DNA from 4 places in the Clostridium sp. LXY-7 genome. Region 4 is predicted to be linked to each of the others. Evidence: riboswitches for the same ligand, from Rfam matches in the RefSeq annotation. Region 4 holds a riboswitch; each other region holds the start of a gene.
What was found. Region 4 has a riboswitch for cobalamin ahead of ACI48Q_RS10080 (YitT family protein). Riboswitches for the same ligand answer to the same signal wherever they lie in the genome.
Positions count from the first base shown of each region.

Region 1: linked by a shared signal. The riboswitch ahead of cobT (nicotinate-nucleotide--dimethylbenzimidazole phosphoribosyltransferase) and the one ahead of ACI48Q_RS10080 (YitT family protein) in region 4 are both predicted to bind cobalamin.
Region 2: linked by a shared signal. The riboswitch ahead of ACI48Q_RS17445 (hypothetical protein) and the one ahead of ACI48Q_RS10080 (YitT family protein) in region 4 are both predicted to bind cobalamin.
Region 3: linked by a shared signal. The riboswitch ahead of ACI48Q_RS04020 (ABC transporter substrate-binding protein) and the one ahead of ACI48Q_RS10080 (YitT family protein) in region 4 are both predicted to bind cobalamin.

Region 1 covers NZ_JBLLJL010000001.1:815,846-819,064, forward strand. The annotation lists gene ACI48Q_RS03885 (cupin domain-containing protein) at 1-324, shown strand, start outside; gene ACI48Q_RS03890 (AraC family transcriptional regulator) at 474-1,373, opposite strand; cobalamin riboswitch at 1,621-1,784, shown strand; gene cobT (nicotinate-nucleotide--dimethylbenzimidazole phosphoribosyltransferase) at 1,964-3,040, shown strand; gene cobC (alpha-ribazole phosphatase) at 3,044-3,219, shown strand, end outside.
Region 2 covers NZ_JBLLJL010000005.1:235,600-238,818, forward strand. The annotation lists gene ACI48Q_RS17430 (hypothetical protein) at 1-291, opposite strand, end outside; gene ACI48Q_RS17435 (DUF1858 domain-containing protein) at 307-495, opposite strand; gene ACI48Q_RS17440 (N-acetyltransferase) at 607-1,035, opposite strand; gene ACI48Q_RS17445 (hypothetical protein) at 1,658-2,104, opposite strand; cobalamin riboswitch at 2,261-2,451, opposite strand; gene ACI48Q_RS17450 (N-acetyltransferase family protein) at 2,635-3,162, opposite strand.
Region 3 covers NZ_JBLLJL010000001.1:844,917-848,135, forward strand. The annotation lists gene ACI48Q_RS04015 (FecCD family ABC transporter permease) at 1-412, opposite strand, end outside; gene ACI48Q_RS04020 (ABC transporter substrate-binding protein) at 496-1,434, opposite strand; cobalamin riboswitch at 1,540-1,709, opposite strand; gene ACI48Q_RS04025 (YjjI family glycine radical enzyme) at 1,987-3,219, shown strand, end outside.
Region 4 covers NZ_JBLLJL010000002.1:619,138-622,356, forward strand. The annotation lists gene ACI48Q_RS10070 (homocysteine S-methyltransferase family protein) at 1-141, shown strand, start outside; gene ACI48Q_RS10075 (class I SAM-dependent methyltransferase) at 287-847, shown strand; cobalamin riboswitch at 992-1,177, shown strand; gene ACI48Q_RS10080 (YitT family protein) at 1,360-2,211, shown strand; gene ACI48Q_RS10085 (sigma-54 interaction domain-containing protein) at 2,228-3,219, shown strand, end outside.

The DNA of each region.
Region 1 (3,219 bases), on a different contig from region 4:
CTATTAGATGGTAGCTTAGTACAATACAATGATACAGCAGTGCCAAAGATGCCTGTATTTGCAGGAAATGATATGACCTCAGAAGTTTACTATTTTAAACCAGGCCAAATATTAAAGATACATAGACATCCAAGTGGTGAACAAATTTTCTTTTTCTTAAAGGGGAATGGGAAAATGAAATCAGGAGAAGAAATTTCTGATGTAAATGTGGGAAGTACAGTTTTTGTGCCTACTGGAGAATGGCATGAAATTATAAATGGTGATAATGAGGAAATGGTAGCTGTTCAAGTGACAAAGATTGGAGCAGGAGCAGAATATAAATAAGTTACGAAGTAATTTATTTAGGTAAGGACAACCATAGGTTGCTCCTTACATGTCACAAAGTGACGCCTTACCACGAACGCAGTGAGTATTTACCTATGCCTACGGCGCCTTTACCTAAAATAAAATGCTTCACATTTCATTTATAAATTCTATTTTCTTAATTTTATAGGGATATATATTTCCATGGTAACTTTTTCGTATTCCCATGGATGGCAATGTTCATCGTAGTATTCAAAATCAAATTTATCATCATCAATTTCATATTGAGAATTAGGAAACCATTCTTCTAAAATATACTTCCAAGTACCTTGTATAGAGTCTACGAAATCTTTATCATCTACAGGTGGAGTGGTAAATACAGCATAGGTTGCAATTGGAACTTCTAATTTATACATATCTTCAGTAGCTAAATCGAAATTATCTACAGCCACAGATAATAAGCAAGAAAAATCATCTGTATCTACATTGGTATTAATACAAATACAATATTCACCATGCTTTGGCGGATTCAAAACAGTATAAAGCTTATCTTCCCAATTAGTATCAAGTCCTCTTTGAGACCAAAAGGCAGGGATATCTCTTGTGTGAAGTATATTTTTAAGATTATTTTTAATTTCATAGCCAACAACTTTAAAAGCGGGCTTCTCAATTATTTTAGGTTGCATTATAATACCTCCAGTTTTATTTATTTTAGATTTATATAAATTTATTTTTGGTGGTAAACCCTTTGGGGCATGTATCCTATAGATACTTGGTGGATAACCAAAAGAACGTTTAAAAGCTTTTGTGAAACCAGCATGGGTATCAAAGCCATAATTCATAGCAACATCAATTATTTTATATCCCTGATTAAGTTCCAATAAGGCAAATTGAAGTTTTCTCTGGGTTATATATTCCATTACTGATAAACCTATAAAACTACTAAATATTTTGTAGTAGTGATAGGTTGAGAAACCAGCAATTTTTGCCAAGGAACCTACAGTTATTTCTTCTTTTATATTTTCATCAATGTAATCTATGGTTTTTTGAATTAATTCTATATAATCCATATTGATACCCCCTTAATTTTATTTACCTAGGACAATAATATAATATCATACCATATACAAAAGTTATTTCTTATCCTATTTTGTTATGTTTATAGACCTATGTCATCTTAAAACATAAAAAATAAGCAACTTGAATATAATTCTATTGTAATATATAATTTACAAGGTAGATAATTAAATAAGAATTAGTTTTATGGTACTCTTTAGAGTATAAAGCCATATATAGTAAAATCTTTATGAAGATTGTGAAAAAGTTTTATTTTATGGTTGAATAGGGAAAGTGGTGAAAATCCACTACAGCCCCCGCTACTGTATACGGATGTAGAGCCTTAACCACTGATATATTTTTGTTGGGAAGGATAAGCTTTTAAGGCCGTTAGTCAGGAGACCTGCCTGAAGCTATGCTTATACCACGGAGGGATGGTAGATGGCAGAATGATTTAAATAAAGATTATATTTAGTGTATAAATTATTCTTGTAACACCCTTCCTTAGGAAGGGTGTTTTCAATTTATGGAAGCACCCCTGGGGTCATTCCATAAATTGGAACGACCCCAGGAGTAGATACAAATTTTGGATGGAGGAAATGATATGGGTTTATTAGAGCAGACATTAGAAAATATTTCAGTATTAGATAAAGAGGCTATGATTGAAGGAAAGCGAGTATTAAACAATCTTTGTAAGCCTATTGGTAGCCTTGGTACATTAGAAGATTTAGTTGTTAAGCTTTATGGTATAAGAGGTAATGAGGTTAAGTGTATAAATAAGAAAAACATAGTTATAATGTGTAGTGATAATGGTATCATTGAAGAGGGGATATCGTCTTGTCCTAAGGAAGTTACATCTACTGTTACAGAAAATTTTATCAAAGGAACCACGGGAGTTTGTAACTTAAGTAAGTTTTATAATACTGATCTCACAGTGGTGGATATTGGAGTAGATAAAGACTTTGACGTTGAAGGTATAATAAATAAAAAAATTAATTATGGAACTAAGAATATGGCAAAGGGACCAGCTATGTCAAGGGAAGAGGCTATAAAAGCAATAGAGGTTGGAATCGAAATTGTTAGTGAGCTAGTAAAGAAAGGTTATGACTTAATTGGAACTGGTGAGATGGGAGTTGGCAACACTACTACTTCTGCAACAGTTATATGTGCTTTAACAGATTTAGAAAGTGATTTAATAGTTGGAAAAGGTTCAGGATTGACAGAGGAAGCTCTAGAAAATAAAAGAAGAATAGTGAAAAAAGTTTTAGACATTAATTCTCCAAATAAGGATGATGTAATAGATGTAATCAGTAAGGTAGGTGGACTTGATATAGCTGGACTTTGTGGTGTGTTTTTAGGAGGAGCTGCACATAGAGTACCAATAGTTATAGATGGGTTAATTTCTTCTGCAGCAGCTCTTTGTGCTTTCAAATTATGTGAGAAAGCTAGAGATTTTATGATTGCTTCACACCTATCTAAGGAACCAGGGTCAGAATACGTACTGCAGAAGCTAGGACTAAAACCTATGCTTAATTTAGGAATGAGATTAGGCGAAGGAACAGGATGCCCTATAGCATTTAGTATAATAGAGAGTGCATTATTTACAGCACATAATATGGGGTCATTTGAAAGTTCAGGAGTAGTAAAGGATGATTATATAAATTTATGGGAAGAGGAGTAAATGATGAATATTTACTTAGTAAGACATGGAGAAACAGAAGAAAATATAAAAAGAACCTATTATGGAGCCATTGATTGCAAACTTACACATAAAGGAGAAGAACAGGGGAATTTACTAGGTAAAAAATTAGAGAGCATGAAATTTCAACGGGTCTTTTGTAGTGAAAAGCAAAGGGCAAA
Region 2 (3,219 bases), on a different contig from region 4:
TTCATCAATGGATAATATATTTTCTTTTAATAGTGTTGAAACAATATACGCCAATCTATATTCTACACTCTCAATTCTTCTTTGAAGCCATCCATGAATATTTTCATGCTCTATTATATCCTCTAATCTTCCCTCTGGTGCTTTACCATAGAGTTCATAGCTTTTCTCTCTCAGTTCATTTAGCGGATAATTTTTTTCTTTGGTTCCTTTTAGTACTTCTTCTATTAACTTTTCATGTAACTCTATCTTGTTGTATAACCAATAATGTATTTTACCAAGAAACGCACTCACTATAAATTACCCCCTTTATATAGCATTAAGCTTAGTTAAAAGTTCCTCCACATCTAATCCATGAACCATGCATGCCTCTTCAAGAGTCTCAGCTTGTGCAGATGGGCATCCAACACAACCCATTCCAAAACTCATTAAAACCTCTATAGCTTTCTCATTATTTCTTATTACTTCACCAATTGTCATTTCTTTTGCTATTTTCATAATCAATTACCTCCGTTTCATTTGTTATTTATAGTATACCTCTAAATTCAATTAACATCCGTAACCTAAGTTACGGATGTTAAATTATTTTATGAATTTTTTAAAAACATATTAAAGTTTCATAATATATTCTTCTTCTCCTGTGATTTCATCAAAATTCGTAGCTTGAACTTTAAATCCATTATTAGTATAAAACTTAACTGCAGTTTCATTATTTTTATATACAGCTAGTTGAAGCTCAAAATATTTATCCTTTACATATTCTATGAGCTTTCTTCCTATCCCCTTATTTTGATAATCTACATGAATGAACAAGGCACCTATAAAATTATTTTCTAATATGCTTATAAATCCTTGTATCACTCCATCCTCTTCATAGACATAAGTCTCAGATGCAGGAATATATTGATTTTTAACTTTCTCATAACTATCTATCCAATACTGCTCGGGTATAAATTTATGCCCTTTTATAGTTGAATCTTTCCATATCCCCATAATTTCATTTATTTCTTTTTCATTTTTATTTATTGCTCTTATCATTTTAAAACAACTTCCCTTCAACATGATTTTCTTTCTAATTTTTACCTATTATACATCTGAAATCAGTTAATAATAGAAGAACAAATAGGTTTTTCATATCTTAAGTTGCTTTAAATATAAAAAGATTATAGATTTAACTAAAGAATTGTGTTAAATACCATAATCTTGCCTGTATTTAATCACAATAAGCAATCCCAAGATTTAGAATAACACATCACAAATAAAAGGTAATGATAAATACCCTTAATTTTGTTCACTATTATCCTGATACTTTATTGCTTATCTGTGCATTAAACACCTACCTCTCTCAATTATAAATATATAATAGCAGAGAATACTCTAAGTTGTCAAATATTTGTAATTATATTTTTTATTTTTGGCTTTGTTTTAATATAGTTGTTGATTTTAGAACTACATATTATTACGAAGCAAACCATTTGCAGGAAGATTAGATTTACTTAGATTCTATGAAAGTGAAAAGCTAAAATACAACTTATCCGAACGTAGTGAGTTGTTGTATTTTAGCTTTTCACTTGAATAGAGCCTTAGTAAATCAAGCTTTCGAAACGGTTTGTGAGTAATAATATGTAGTTCATTATCAACACCATATTAAAACAAAGCCTTATTTCTCTACATATTTATTAGAGAATTCTATCATATGATTATATAACTTCAATATATTATCATGATTCTTCTCATAGAATTTCACTAAGTCTTCATAGGATGTTTCATCTATTGATGAATCACTAGAGCTAAGAGTTTTAAAATAATTATAAAATTCAGCTGTGAGCTCTGGTAAAAAACCAGCACCAATGCATTTATCAATACTTACAGTATATAGTGCTTCATTATATGGCTCACTGATTGTAACTAAGCACTTGCTCATATACTTCCCAAGAAGATTTCTAAATCTATCAAATTCTAACTTAAACACTGCTTCCATATATTTTTGTGTTATCGGTTTTTCATTATTATATGAATCTATAATTTCATCTAAAGTTTTAAGGACCCTTAATACATCCGATGTAACCATAGATAATTTCTTTCCATCAAACTCAAATCTTTTCATATACAACCACTCCTAACTTATAATTTAAAATTTATACAATTTTAATTAGATACGTTTAAAAATGTGGAAATAAAAAACCTCTTAGCTACCAAAGCTAAAAGGTTGCAAATCTTGTATATACACAGATTCCAAATACACCCTCCTATCTCTCGTAGAATTCTAGCGCAAAAATAGGCAGTTCTTCTGGCTCAAGTATCATAATTTTCTTCTGCCTTCCCATTAAAAACAGTGGCATACTAGAAGAAAACTCCTCTCTTACAGCGGCGGGACCGCGTGGGGCTTTCACCCAACTTCTCTTTTAATCAATGATACCAAAATATCATTCAACCTAATTTCTAAAATATTCAATTATAAATAATATACTATACTATCCTCATTTTTATGTCAAATTTATACCATGCAAGCTATATTTATTAAAATTTCTTTATTGTTCAATACTTAACTTTTAAATATTATCTAAAAAAAATTGACGCAGATCTACTATTACATCAATTTTTATAAAATAATTATATTACATAACTTTGTTTATATTATATTTTTTTGTATTGATGAAATTCCCATCCATAAGCTACTTCCTTAAGTTTCTTACCCCCAATGTCTACACATTTTTCTTTGATTTTCTTCCCACCCTTTATTTCATAAAATCTACGAGCCTTATAATTTTCTTCTAACACCCAAATAAGCATAGAGTCAAATCTTAGTTCAATTAACTTTTCAGTTACTCTTTTAAACAATAAACTTCCCACTCCACTATTTTGGTATTCCTCAGCAATATATATGGCATATAGCTCTCCTCTATATACAGAGTCTCCTTCTCTTTCTTCACCACAGGTAGCAAATCCAATTACACCATACTCTTCATCTTCAGCTATAAAAGTATATCTAGTTTCTCTAAGTTTTCCACTGATTATATCTTGCCATGCTTTTGCCTTCTTATCATAAGATAATTCCTCTAAATATTTATCAGGTACTATTTCCCTATAAGCAGTACGCCAAGTATCTACATGTATCTTTGCTATACTAGAAGCATCTGATAAAATTGGCTCCCTAATTATCATAAAACTCCACTCCTATAATTACATTTTTATAATTATATCATCACCTTAAATTCAATT
Region 3 (3,219 bases), on a different contig from region 4:
GGATTGCTCCTATAAATGCAAGAATAGATGAATTGCTTAGTCCTAATACAAAACTAATAGCAGAACCTAGTGCAGCTCCAGAAGATATACCAAGTATATAAGGGTCAGCCATTGGGTTTTTAAATATACCTTGATAGGTAGCACCTACTACAGAAAGGTTCATTCCAATAAGCGCTCCTAATAAAATTCTAGGGAGTCTTACATTTAAAACTATAGTAAAGGAAGTGGCTGATATATTACTGATATCTATTATATTGCCCAACAGGGGTATTTTACTTACTAAAATTTTAAAAGTATCCAAAGATGTTATATTGGCAGCACCTACGCTTATGGAAACTATGGTTAAAACTATCAATATTAATATTATAATTATGTAATTTAAAATATTATTTTTTCTCTTTAGGTAAGCCAATTATATCACTCTCTTCATAAAATTATTTAAATTAAATCAATTTATAAATAATATGCTCTAGTTATAACTAGAGCATATTTTAACTATTTAAAAAGCTCAGGATGAATAAGTTTAGTCATTTCTTCTAACCCTTGAGTTAATCTAGGTCCTTGTCTTACTATTAGATTGTCATCAATTTCTAGAACTTTATTTTCCTTAACAGCACGTAGATCTTTATAATTATCCGCTTGTATCATTTTATCCTTAGCTCCATAATTACTACTGCATATTATAACATCAGGATTGTTCTCTACAATTTTTTCAAAGCTGTATTTCCATCCTTCTATATCTTTTGCTATATTTTCTCCACCAGCCATTTCAATTATATCATTAATAAAAGTGTCTCCACCAGCAGTAAAATCTCCATTTCCGCCAAAATCAACCATATAATATACTTTTGGCTTACTAGTTACTGAATCGGTTTTAGATTTTATTTCTTTTACTTTTGCTTTCATATTAGCTATAATTTCTGAGGATTTATCTTTAGAATCAATGGCTATTCCTATCTTTTCTATAAGAGAGTAGGCTCCATCAAAGTTTTCTTTTTCATACAATGCAAGTACAGGAATACCAAGTTCTTTAAGTTTTTTTACAGTTTCTTCTTTAGTGTGAGTAGAAGCTAACACCAAATCAGGCTGCAAGGACACAATTTTCTCCACATTAGGATCATATAAACTACCTATGGATTCGATCTTTGAAACCTCAGCAGGGTAATCACAAAAATCAGTTCTTCCTATCAATCTATCTATGGCACCCAATTCACTAACTATTTCAGTGGTATTAGGTCCTAGAGAAATTATTTTTTCAGGCTTTTCATTAATAGTTACTTCTTCACCATAGCTATCCACTAATTTCACAGGATAAGAATTATCTGCAGAATTACTTTCGTTTTTAGGTGTAGGGTTATTTCCGCAAGCAGTTAAAAACAAAGCACATAACAAAAACAGACAAATAGTAGAAGTAATTTTCTTCATAAATTTCATTTTATCAGCTCCTTAACTTATAAATTTTATGTTTTGTTCAAAATAAAAAATCCCTAGAGGGATTACGTAGAAGTAGTACACTTCATCTCCTTTCCCGCCGAAAGTGACTGTAAATATTTTTAGGCAGGTCTCCTGGCTTATGGTTCATCCTAAGCTAACCTTCCCGTGAAATACAGTGGTTTTTAGCTTCGTCGCCATATACAGTAGCGGGGGCTGCAGTGTTTTGCACTTTCCCAATTAAGCCTTAGTATATTAAAAACAACTATTTAGTGATAAGTTATTTTATATACTTAGTGGCACCTGAAAATTATCAACTTAACATATAAAATTGTATGGTTTACACATCAAAAAGTCAATATAAACTAAATAAGGTATAATGAATTATATAGAATTTATGTAATTATTTATAAAATATTCATAACAATTATTTAACAATAATAATTATTCACAATTTGTAGAAAAATTTTAGAAATAAGTATATAATATATATAAGTATATAATATACTTAATAAAAATATTCTTAAACTTTTAGATGATTTGGAGGAATATATAATGAAGGATAGAATTCTTAATATTATAAAAGATAAGACTTTAACTTATGAAATGAAAGTTTTAAATTTAGCTAGAGAGGCAGAGAATTCTCTAGAGGTATTAAATAAAAGTGAAAAAACTAAAGATTATCAAGACATAGGAATTATTTGTGATTTAAATGAAGGTGAAGCACCATATAGACCTAGATATATAGTTCCTGACTATGAAAAATTTATGAAACAGGGTAGTGAGTTTTTAAGATTAACTCCTCCAACAAATATTTGGGAGGCTGTTAATAATCTTTTAATATTATACAAGCATGTTCCATCAATAACATCTTTCCCAGTATATGTAGGAAATATTGATACATTATTAGAACCATTTGTAGCTGATGAAAAGGAAGCTTATATGGCTATAAAATTTTTCTTAATGCATATAGATAGAACTATAACAGATTCTTTCTGTCATGCTAATATAGGACCATTAGATACAAAAGCAGGAAGAATAATATTAGAAGTTGAAAGAGAACTTCAAAATGCTACTCCTAATATAACTTTAAAATATTCCAAAGAAACTAATGATGAATTTGCTATAGAAGCTATTAAAACGGCTCTTTCTTGTGCAAAGCCAAGTTTTGCAAACCATGAAATGTTCTCAAAAGAGTTAGGAGAAAAATATGCAATAGCTAGTTGTTACAATGGATTAAATATAGGTGGCGGAAGTTATACATTAGTAAGGATGATACTTTCAAAATTAGCTCCTAAGGCAAAGAATGTAGAAGATTTCTTAAATAATGTATTACCTGAAGCTATAGAAATTATGCTTGACTACATGGATAAAAGAGTAAGATTCATAGTAGAGGAGAGTAACTTTTTTGAGTCTAATTTCCTAGTAAGAGAAGGATTAATTTCAAGGGATAGATTCACTGCTATGTTTGGATTAGTAGGCCTTGCAGAGTGTGTAAATACATTGCTTAATGCTAGTGAAGAAAAGGATAGATTTGGACATAGTGCTAAAGCTAATGAATTAGGAGAAACTATTATCAAAACTATGTATGATATAGTAAATAAACATGAAAATAAATACTGTGAAGCAACAGATAACCACTATCTACTCCATGCTCAAGTTGGAATTGAAACAGATAATGGAACAAGTCCAGGTTGTAGAATTCCAATAGGAGAAGAACCAATTCTTCATGAACACTTAGTACAAAGTGCAGTATTTCATAAATACTTCCCATCAGGAATAGGTGAT
Region 4 (3,219 bases):
TTGAAAAAATCCTGTAATAACTGCGTAGTAATGGTAGGAGGAGCAGTATTAAATAGTGAATATGCCCTTAACATAGGGGCAGATTTTTATGCAAAGGATGCTAAGGAGTCAGTAAAAATTGCTAAAGAGGTACTAGGATAGTATTTAAAGACCTATAGTCATAAGTAATAGAAAGTCAGAAAACAATAAGTTTAGAAAAAATTAAGAATTTTTAACATGAAATTTTAATAATTGTATTTTATACTAAAATAATGAAGTAAATTAAAATAATGGGAGAGGTTTTAGTATGGGTACAATAAAATTTCTAATAGAATATATTAAATCACCAAGAACTATAGGCGCCATAGCTCCGAGTTCTAAAAAGCTTGCAGAGAAGATGGTTAGCTCCATAGATTTTGACAGTGCAGAATGTATAATAGAATACGGTCCTGGAACTGGAATATTTACAGACAAGCTAGTAAAGGAGAAAAAAGAACATACAATGTTGATATTACTGGAATATAATGAAAATTTCTGTGAAAAATTAAAGAAAAAGTACATTGATTTTAATAATATTATAGTAGTAAACGATTCTGCAGAAAATATAGATAAATATTTAAAACAATATAAATTTGAAAAAGCAGATTATATAGTTTCAGGATTACCCTTTACTAGTTTGCCTAAAGATGTTTCTAACAACATATTAAACAAAACTAGGGACGTATTAAAGCAAGAAGGCTTATTTATAACTTTTCAATATACTCTATTTAAAAAGGAGTATATTAATACTTATTTTAGAGACATAAGTTTAGAGAAAGTTATTGTTAATGTACCTCCAGCTTATGTATTAAAATGTAAAAATACTTAATTAGATTTAAACCTCCTCTTGAATTAAACTAATGGAAGAGATATACTCAGATTGGTGAGATATTTTAAAAGTATGTGTTTCAACTTCGATAATTATTAGAAAATTTTGAATTCTAAAAATTTCTATTAAGTTGTAATTGGAAAATTTAATATATCAGATAGAGGTACAAAGCTTTAAATGCTTTGTTTAAAAGGGAAATAAGTGAAAATCTTATACGGTCCCGCCGCTGTAATGGGGAGAAGCTTCTTAACAGATGCCACTGATTTATATTGGGAAGGCTGAAGCAACTATGAACCAGAGTCAGAAGACCTGCCTTTATTGATACACTAATTACTCTACGGTTGATGGGGGGTGTCATAAAAAGATAGCTATATAAAAGCGTTATTTATTGTACTTTTATATAGGTTTTATCTGTACGGTTTTATGCCTCTTAACTCTTGAGTTAAGAGGTTTTCTTCTTTTTGGGCAATATATTTCATAATCAAATACAGAATATCAATGGAGGGATTTTTATGAGTAAAAAAATTAAGGAATTTATGTTAATCAATCTAGGAATTATCATGGTAGCATGTGGAATGTACTTTTTTTTAATGACTAATAATTTAGCTATAGGGGGAGCTAATGGATTAGCTCTAGTTATTAATTACTTTATTCCTAATATTTCAGTGGGGACTATAATGATAATTATAAATATAGTGCTTTTTATAGTAGCATTCATTTTTATCGGAAGTAATTTTGGTATTAAAACCATATACTCTAGCTTTGGAGTATCTTTTATGGTGTTAATTTTAGAGAAAACAGTAAATTTGACACATTCAATTACAGGGGATCTATTTTTGGAACTTGTCTTTGGAATCTTAATATCTGGTGCGGGCATGGGAATTGTATTTAATCAAGATGCTTCTACTGGAGGCACAGATATCATAGCCAAGATTTTAAATAAATTTTTTCATATTGATTTAGGAAAGGGTGTATTGTTATCAGATTTGAGCATCACTGTAGCTGCAGCCTTTGCTTTTGGACCAAAGCTATCCATGTATGCAATGCTAGGAGTAATCATAAATGGATTTGTCATAGATTCAGTTATAGAGGGAATTAACATTTCTAAGGAAGTTACTATAATCAGTGATGAATATGATAAAATTAACAATTTTATCATCAAGGATTTAAATAAGGGATCCACCTTCTACAATGGAAAAGGCGGCTTTACAAATAAGGAAAAGAATATAATTGTGGTACTTATAGGAAGAAGAGAGTTTGCAAAATTAAAGCGTTATATCAATGAAACAGATAAAGAGGCCTTTGTAACAGTAAATAATGTATATGAGGTATTTGGTTACGGGTTTAAAAGTATTACTCACTAATTAGAGGAGGTGTATTATGGAGAAGGATAAATGTTATGTTGGACATTCTATAGAAGATAAAAGGATAAATCAGATGAAAGAAAAGCTATATGACATTAGCGGTATGGTCATAAAAGATGAATCTATGGTTCAGGTTTTAAGGAGTGCTACAAAAATTTCAAAAACAGATATCACAGCATTGATTTTGGGGGAGACTGGAGTAGGCAAGGAGGGAATTGCAAAGTACATTCATTATAATAGCTCAAGAAAGGACAAGTCCTTTATAACAATAAACTGTGGAGCAATACCAGAGAGTCTTATCGAATCTGAGCTTTTTGGCTATGAGCCAGGAGCTTTTACAGGAGCTAACAAAGGAGGAAAAATAGGACTATTTCAATTAGCAGATGGAGGTACCATATTTTTAGATGAGGCAGGAGAGCTTCCTTTAACCACCCAAGTTAAGCTTTTAAGAGTGCTTCAAGAAAAGCAAATCGAAAAGGTTGGTGGCACAGAGTCACTTTCTATAGATATAAGAATAATTGCAGCTACCAATAAAGATTTAAAGGAATTAATAAATATGAAGCTATTTAGAGAAGATTTATATTATAGGCTTAGTGTATTTCCTATAGAAATACCTCCTTTAAGAAAGCGAAAAGAGGATATTTCACTACTTATAGAACATTTTACAGAGAGCATAAATAAGAAATATAATTCTAAATGTAGCTTTAGTGAAGATACCTTAGAATATCTTTATAACTATGAATGGCCAGGAAATGTTAGAGAGCTTAGAAATGTTATAGAAAGACAAATTATAATTAACGAAAATACCATGGTACAAGAAAGTAGTTTACCACAGGAGATTAGCAATACAAGAGTGGAACAGGATTACATACTTAGCATAAGTAACTATTCCATAAAGGGATATAGTTTAAGGGAAATTATGGACAGGGTGGAAATGGAGATTATAACAGATGCTTTAACAAGATATGGAAATATAAAGATTGCAGCAAAAGCCTTAAAAATAGATCC